Gluconacetobacter diazotrophicus PA1 5: one gene and its partner. The protein of the gene in region 1 interacts with the protein of each later gene in a pairwise test. Links are inferred from orthologs where the notes say so. Each region holds a gene or a part of one and is shown on either strand. Other genes may lie near its edges.

Region 1 (3,186 bases):
AACGCGGAAATCGACGGCGACGACGTGATCTATCGCGAATTCATCAATCTCGGCATCGCGGTCGGCGGCCCGAACGGGCTGGTCGTGCCGGTCATCCGCGACGCGGACAAGCTGAACTTCGCGGGGATCGAAAGCGCGATCGCGGGCTTCGGCAAGCGTGCGCGTGACGGGTCGCTGAAACTGGACGAACTGTCGGGCGGCACGTTCTCGATCACCAACGGTGGCATCTACGGTTCGCTGATGTCCACGCCGATCGTCAATGCCCCGCAGTCGGGCATCCTGGGCATGCATGCCATCCAGGACCGTCCGGTCGCCGTGAACGGCCAGGTCGTGATCCGGCCGATGATGTACATCGCCCTGACCTACGATCACCGCATCGTCGACGGCAAGGAGGCTGTCAGCTTCCTGGTGCGCGTCAAGCAGAACGTGGAAGACCCGCGTCGTCTGCTGCTCGAGGTCTGATGCGCCGGGCCGGGTCGGGTTCCTAATCCCAGCCCGGCCCGCCGATCCATCCGACCCATCGAACGCAGGACAGAAACATGACCATTGAAATCAAGGTGCCGACTCTCGGTGAGAGCGTCACGACCGCCACGATCGGAAAATGGCTGAAGCAGCCGGGCGACAGCGTTGCTGCCGACGAACCGGTGGTGGAACTGGAAACCGACAAGGTCAGCGTCGAGGTCGCGGCCCCCGCCGCCGGCCGCCTGGGCGCGCATGCCGTCGCCGAGGGCGAGGAGGTCGCGGTCGGCGCCCTGCTGACCAGTGTCGAGGAAGGCGCCGCCGGTGCCGCCCCCAAGGCGGCTGCCCCAGCCGCCGCCAAGCCCGCGCCGAAGGCGGAGGCCAAGCCGGCCGCCGCTCCGGCCCCGGCCGCGACCCCTGCCGCCGCCCCGCCGGCGGAAACCGATTACGACGTCATCGTCATCGGGGCCGGCCCGGGCGGGTATGTCTGCGCCATTCGCGCGGCGCAGCTTGGTTTCAAGGTCGCCTGCGTCGAGAAGCGCGCGACCCTGGGCGGAACCTGCCTGAATGTCGGCTGCATTCCCTCGAAGGCACTGCTGCAATCGTCCGAGAACTATCATGCCGCGGCGCATGACTATGCCGGGCACGGCATCGTGCTCGACAGCGTGAAGCTGGACCTGGCCCGCATGATGGCCCGCAAGGGCGAGGTGGTCGAGGCCAACGTCAAGGGCGTCGAATTCCTGTTCAAGAAGAACAAGGTCACCTGGCTGAAGGGCACCGGGAAGCTGGAAGGCACCGGCCGCATCACGGTGGACGGCAAGCCGGTGACGGCGAAGCACATCGTGATCGCCAGCGGCAGCGACAGTGCCGGCCTGCCGGGCGTCGAAGTGGACGAGAAGGTCATCGTGACCTCGACCGGCGCGCTGGAACTGTCCGCCGTGCCGAAGAAGATGGTGGTGATCGGCGGCGGCGTCATCGGCCTGGAGCTGGGCAGCGTGTGGCACCGCCTGGGCGCCGAGGTGACGGTGGTCGAATTCCTCGACCGCCTGGTACCGGGGACCGATGGCGAAATCGCCAAGCAGTTCCAGCGCATCCTGACCAAGCAGGGCCTGCAGTTCAAGCTGGGCCACAAGGTCACCAAGGCGGACAAGACCGGCAAGGGCGTGACCCTGACGGTTGAGCCGGCGGCGGGCGGCACGGCCGAGACGCTGGAGGCGGACATCGTCCTGCTGGCGATCGGCCGCAACGCCTACAGCAAGGGCCTGGGTGTGGAAGAGGCCGGCGTCGCACTGGACAAGCGCGGCCGGATCATCACCGACGGTCATTTCGCGACCAGCGTGCCGGGCGTCTATGCGATCGGCGACGTGATCGCCGGCCCGATGCTGGCGCACAAGGCCGAGGAGGAAGGCGTCGCGATCGCGGAAATCCTGGCCGGCCAGGCGGGCCATGTGAATTACGACGCGATCCCGGGCGTGGTCTATACGTGGCCCGAGGTCGCGACCGTGGGGCGGACCGAAGAGGACCTGAAATCGTCCGGCGTGACCTACAAGGTCGGCAAGTTCCCCTTCACCGCCAACGGCCGCGCGCGTGCCATCGGCATGACGGACGGCTTCGTGAAGGTGCTGGCCGAAGCGACCACGGACCGCGTGCTGGGCGTGCATATCATCGGCCCCGGCGCCGGCGAAATGATCGCCGAGGCCACGCTGGCGATGGAATTCGGGGCTTCCTCGGAAGACATCGCCCGCACCTGCCACGCGCATCCGACCCTCAGCGAGGCGTTGAAGGAGGCCGCGCTGGACGTCGAGAAGCGCGCCATCCACATCTGACCGACCGGCCGCACGGATGGGCGGCCCCTGGGCCCGCCCATCCGTGCATCACGTCCCGTCCGGGAACGCGAAGCCGTGCCGGGCGTCATGACACAGGGTTGTTATGACGCTGCCGGGCCGGTGGCGGGGCTGAGAGGCTGTTTCAGAAGTTCTGATGCTGAGCGAGAGCGGCCCGAAGGGCCGCGCCCGGCGTGTGTTTCAGAGCACCGAAGCGGAGCGGCCTTGTGGGCCGTGAGCAGCGGAGCGCAGGAAACGCGCGTCGGATCGCCAGCAGCGGGGCTTTTGAAACAGCTTCTGAAGGGGGGCGCATGCGGGCAGTCTATTCGATGGTCGGGACGACCATCGCGGGCGGTGTCATCCTGGCCGCCGCGCTTTCGGCCTGTGCTGCCTCGCCTGTCCCCGCGCCCCCGGCCGCCGCCCCGGCGACGATCGTCGCCCCTGCCGAAGACAATCCGGCCATCGACATTCCCCCGCTGCCTGCCCTGGACGATGATGCCGCCCGGGCCGAGGCCGCGCGCCTGGCCACGCTGATGCGGCGCGACATTCCCCATTTCCAGCCGCTGTCGCCGGCCGACGAGGCGCGTTGGATCGGGCTGGCCCGCGCGCAGATGGCGCAGTCGGACGTCGTGGTCGATCGCGCGCAGTTGCTGATGGTGGTCGATCGCAGTCCCCGCGTGCAGCGTGTCTGTTTCGTCCTGGCCCTGCCGGGGACTGCGCCATGGCAGGTGCTGGGCGGCACACGTGTCTCCACCGGGCGCACCGGGCGGAAGTTCAATTACGTGACCCCTACGGGGGTCTTCATCAATTCGCCCGATCGGCTGGGCTATCGTGCCCAGGGCACGCGCAACGAAAACGGTATTCGCGGCATCGGCGTGCGGGGCATGCGGGTGTGGGACATGGG
Region 2 (3,265 bases), 600 kb from region 1 along the record:
TGCGCCACGCTTTCCAGCGCCCGCAGGCAGCCCCGGGTCGATCCATGTTCGCCCGATCCGAACGCCATCCCGGCATCCAGCGTGATGGCGATGCGGCGTGACGCGGCAGGGGCGTCCAGATGCGTGCCGCGCACGACGAAGCGCCGCCCGACCGTCTGTTCGGGAAACGAATCATAGGTCCGGGCCAGCCAGCCCTCGGCCTCGGTCCGCACGCGTTCCAGTTCCGCCGCGTGGCCGGTCACGGTCGCGGCCAGTGCCAGCGCACCCGTCAGTTCGCTGTCGCCGTAGCCGACATCGCGTACGCCTTCGACCCGCCACAGGATCTGGCTGTCATCCAGTTCGAAAATGCCGATGGTGGTGCAGACGACCGACAGCGCGTCCTCGTACGCCATCACGGCCTCGGCCGGGACGGTGACGGCAATGGTTTCCAGTTCCGTCGCATGCCGACGGGTCAGAGATGTCATGGGATCTTCTCGACAAATGTATCCAGGACCCGTTTCGGGCCGGCTTTCTCGAACGCGACTTCCAGCCGGTTGCCCTCGACGGACGATATGGTTCCGTATCCGAATTTCTGGTGGAAGACCCGCGTTCCCACCGCCATCGCGGCAGTCGGGCCCTTTTCCCCCACATCGGTCACGCGCGGCCGCCGCGCCATGACCGGGAAGGCGGTGGAAGAGAGGGGCGCATGGCCGAACGTCCGCGACCGTGCCTGCGCCGCGCCCCCCGTGGTGGTGACGTGCTCGGCCGGCAGTTCCTCGATGAACCGGCTGGGGATCGCCGATTGCCAGTTGCCGTAGATGCGCCGGCTGGCGGCGTGGCTGATGACGGCCCGGTGCCGCGCCCGGGTAATGCCGACATAGGCCAGGCGCCGCTCCTCCTCCAGCCCCTTCAGGCCGCCCTCGTCCAGGGTGCGCTGGGACGGGAAGACCCCTTCCTCCCATCCCGGCAGGAAGACGGTGTCGAATTCCAGGCCCTTCGCGCCGTGCAGGGTCATGATGCTCAGGCGCTCGGCGCCGGCATTCTCCTCGTTTTCCATGACCAGCGCGACGTGTTCCAGGAAGCCGCCCAGGCTTTCGAAATCCGCCAGGGCCCGCACCAGTTCCTTCAGGTTGTCCAGCCGTCCGGGCGCCTCGGGCGAGGTATCGGCCTTCCACATGTCGATATAGCCGCTTTCTTCCAGCAGCGTTTCGACCACCACCACATGCCCCTCGCGCGGCAGGGCCTCGCGTCCGCGCGCCAGGCAGGCCATCAGCGCGGTCATCTGCTCGCGCGCGCGGCCCTTCAGCGCGCCCCGCGCGATCAGGTCCATCACGGCGGCGGCCAGAGGCATCTGGCCCTCGCGCGCGGCGACATGGAATTTCTGCATCGCGGCCGCGCCGATGCCGCGCCGGGGCACGTTGATGATCCGCTCGAACGCCAGGTCGTCCGCCGGCTGGTTCAGCACCCGCATATAGGCCATGGCGTCGCGGATTTCCGACCGCTCGTAGAATCGCAGCCCGCCGACGACGCGATAGGGCAGGCCCAGGGTGATCAGCCGTTCCTCGAACGCGCGGGTCTGGAATCCGGCCCGCACCAGGATCGCGATTTCCGCCAGGGAATGCCCCCCGGCGCGCAGCCGCTCGACCTCCTCGCCCACCAGGCGGGCCTCGTCGTCCGAATCCCAGACCGACGCCACGCGCACCTTCTCGCCCGATGCGTCCTCGCGTCCCGGGCGCAGGGTCTTGCCCAGCCGCCCGTCATTATGCGCGATCAGGCCGGACGCCGCCCCCAGGATCTGGGCGGTGGAACGGTAATTGCGTTCCAGCCGCACGACGGCGGCTCCGGGGAAGTCCCGTTCGAAGCGCAGGATGTTCTCGACCTCGGCCCCGCGCCAGGAATAGATCGACTGGTCGTCGTCGCCCACGCAGCAGATATTGGCGGGCTGGCCCTCGCGCTGGGCCAGCAGGCGCAGCCACAGATACTGGATCGTGTTCGTGTCCTGGTATTCGTCCACCAGGATATAGCGGAACAGCCGGTGATACTGGGCCAGCACGTCGGGCCGGGTCCGCAGGATCTCGGTCACGTGCAGCATCAGGTCGCCGAAATCGCAGGCGTTCAACTGGACCAGCCGTGCCTGGTAGGTGGCATAGATCGGGCGGCACTGCCCGCCGGCGAAGTCGCAATCCTCGGCCGGGGTCACGCGTTCGGGCGTCAGGCCCCGGTCCTTCCAGCGCTGGATGACGCCCAGGATACCCTGCGGCGGCCAGCGCTTGGTGTCGATGCGCAAGGGTTCGATCACCTGCTTCAGCAGGCGCAACTGGTCGTCGGTGTCCAGGATCGTGAAGCCGCTGCCCAGGCCCACATATTCGGCGTGGCGGCGCAGCATGCGCGCGCACAGGGCATGGAACGTGCCCAGCCACAATCCCTCGACCGGCTCGCCCAGCAGGGCGCCGATCCGCTCGCGCATTTCGCGCGCCGCCTTGTTGGTGAAGGTCACCGCCAGGATCTGGTATGGCCGCGCCCGGCCCGACAGCAGAATATGGGCGAAGCGGGTGGTCAGGACGCGCGTCTTGCCGGTGCCGGCGCCGGCCAGGACCAGCAACGGACCGTCGGTCGTCTCGATCGCCGCCCGCTGTTCGGGATTGAGCCGCTGAAGGTAGTCGGGACGATCAGCGGCGGGACGCTCGGGGAAGGGGGCTGGGGTCTGGGTCACGATTTCCGTATAGGGCGTCCGGAGATTATGACCAAGCTTATGCGCGCGCATTCGCGCGGGCAGGCGGGTCTGTGGCCAGGCGTGAAAGAGAGGATGGAATGACACGGACGGGCGGGGATGGGGGGAAAGCCCCCCGACAGAGTGCCCCGTTCAAGGAGACCGGCCCCACCGGGCACCGCGCCCGGATGCGCGCGCGCGTGCTGGCATCGGGCGCCGGGTCGCTGGCCGATTACGAAATTATTGAAATGCTGCTGTTTTCCGGCGTGCCGCGCCGCGATACCAAGCCGATGGCCAAGGCGCTGCTGAACCGGTTCGGCAGCCTGGGCGCCCTGCTGTCGGCGCCGGCCGATGCCCTGCGCGCGGCGGGCCTGTCGGACCGGGTGGCGCTGCCGCTGATGCTGCCGGCCAGCGTGGCCGAGCGTCTGTCGCGCCCCGACCCGCTGACGCGCACGCCCATGCGCGACTGGGATGCCGTGCTGGCCTATTGCGACACGGTCCTGACCGGCGCACCGCCCGGCCAGTTGCGGATTCTCTTCCTCGACAGCAGCAACCACATCATCGCCGACGAAGCCC

What was found.
Region 2: the proteins of lpdA (region 1) and GDI_RS09470 interact in binary tests that used the Escherichia coli proteins (3 or more experiments, as listed by UniProt). The link is inferred for Gluconacetobacter diazotrophicus PA1 5 from one-to-one orthologs.

What each region holds. Positions count from the first base shown.
Region 1 is NC_010125.1:1,420,497-1,423,682, forward strand. What follows is about bases 43-2,912. They hold lpdA (dihydrolipoyl dehydrogenase), read left to right. Parts: upstream 43-539; coding sequence 540-2,285; downstream 2,286-2,912. Other genes in these bases: odhB (2-oxoglutarate dehydrogenase complex dihydrolipoyllysine-residue succinyltransferase), read left to right, coding at 43-462; GDI_RS06735 (L,D-transpeptidase), read left to right, coding at 2,594-2,912. In the rest of the region: more of odhB, read left to right, coding at 1-42; more of GDI_RS06735, read left to right, coding at 2,913-3,186. UniProt on the Escherichia coli protein: Lipoamide dehydrogenase is a component of the glycine cleavage system as well as of the alpha-ketoacid dehydrogenase complexes.
Region 2 is NC_010125.1:2,019,596-2,022,860, reverse strand. What follows is about bases 103-3,051. They hold GDI_RS09470 (ATP-dependent helicase), read right to left. Parts: upstream 2,744-3,051; coding sequence 461-2,743; downstream 103-460. Other genes in these bases: GDI_RS09465 (JAB domain-containing protein), read left to right, coding at 2,791-3,051; GDI_RS09475 (50S ribosomal protein L11 methyltransferase), read right to left, coding at 103-464. Also shown: more of GDI_RS09475, read right to left, coding at 1-102; more of GDI_RS09465, read left to right, coding at 3,052-3,265. UniProt on the Escherichia coli protein: A helicase with DNA-dependent ATPase activity. Unwinds DNA duplexes with 3'-5' polarity. Translocates on single-stranded DNA with 3'-5' polarity. Initiates unwinding more efficiently from a nicked substrate than double-stranded DNA.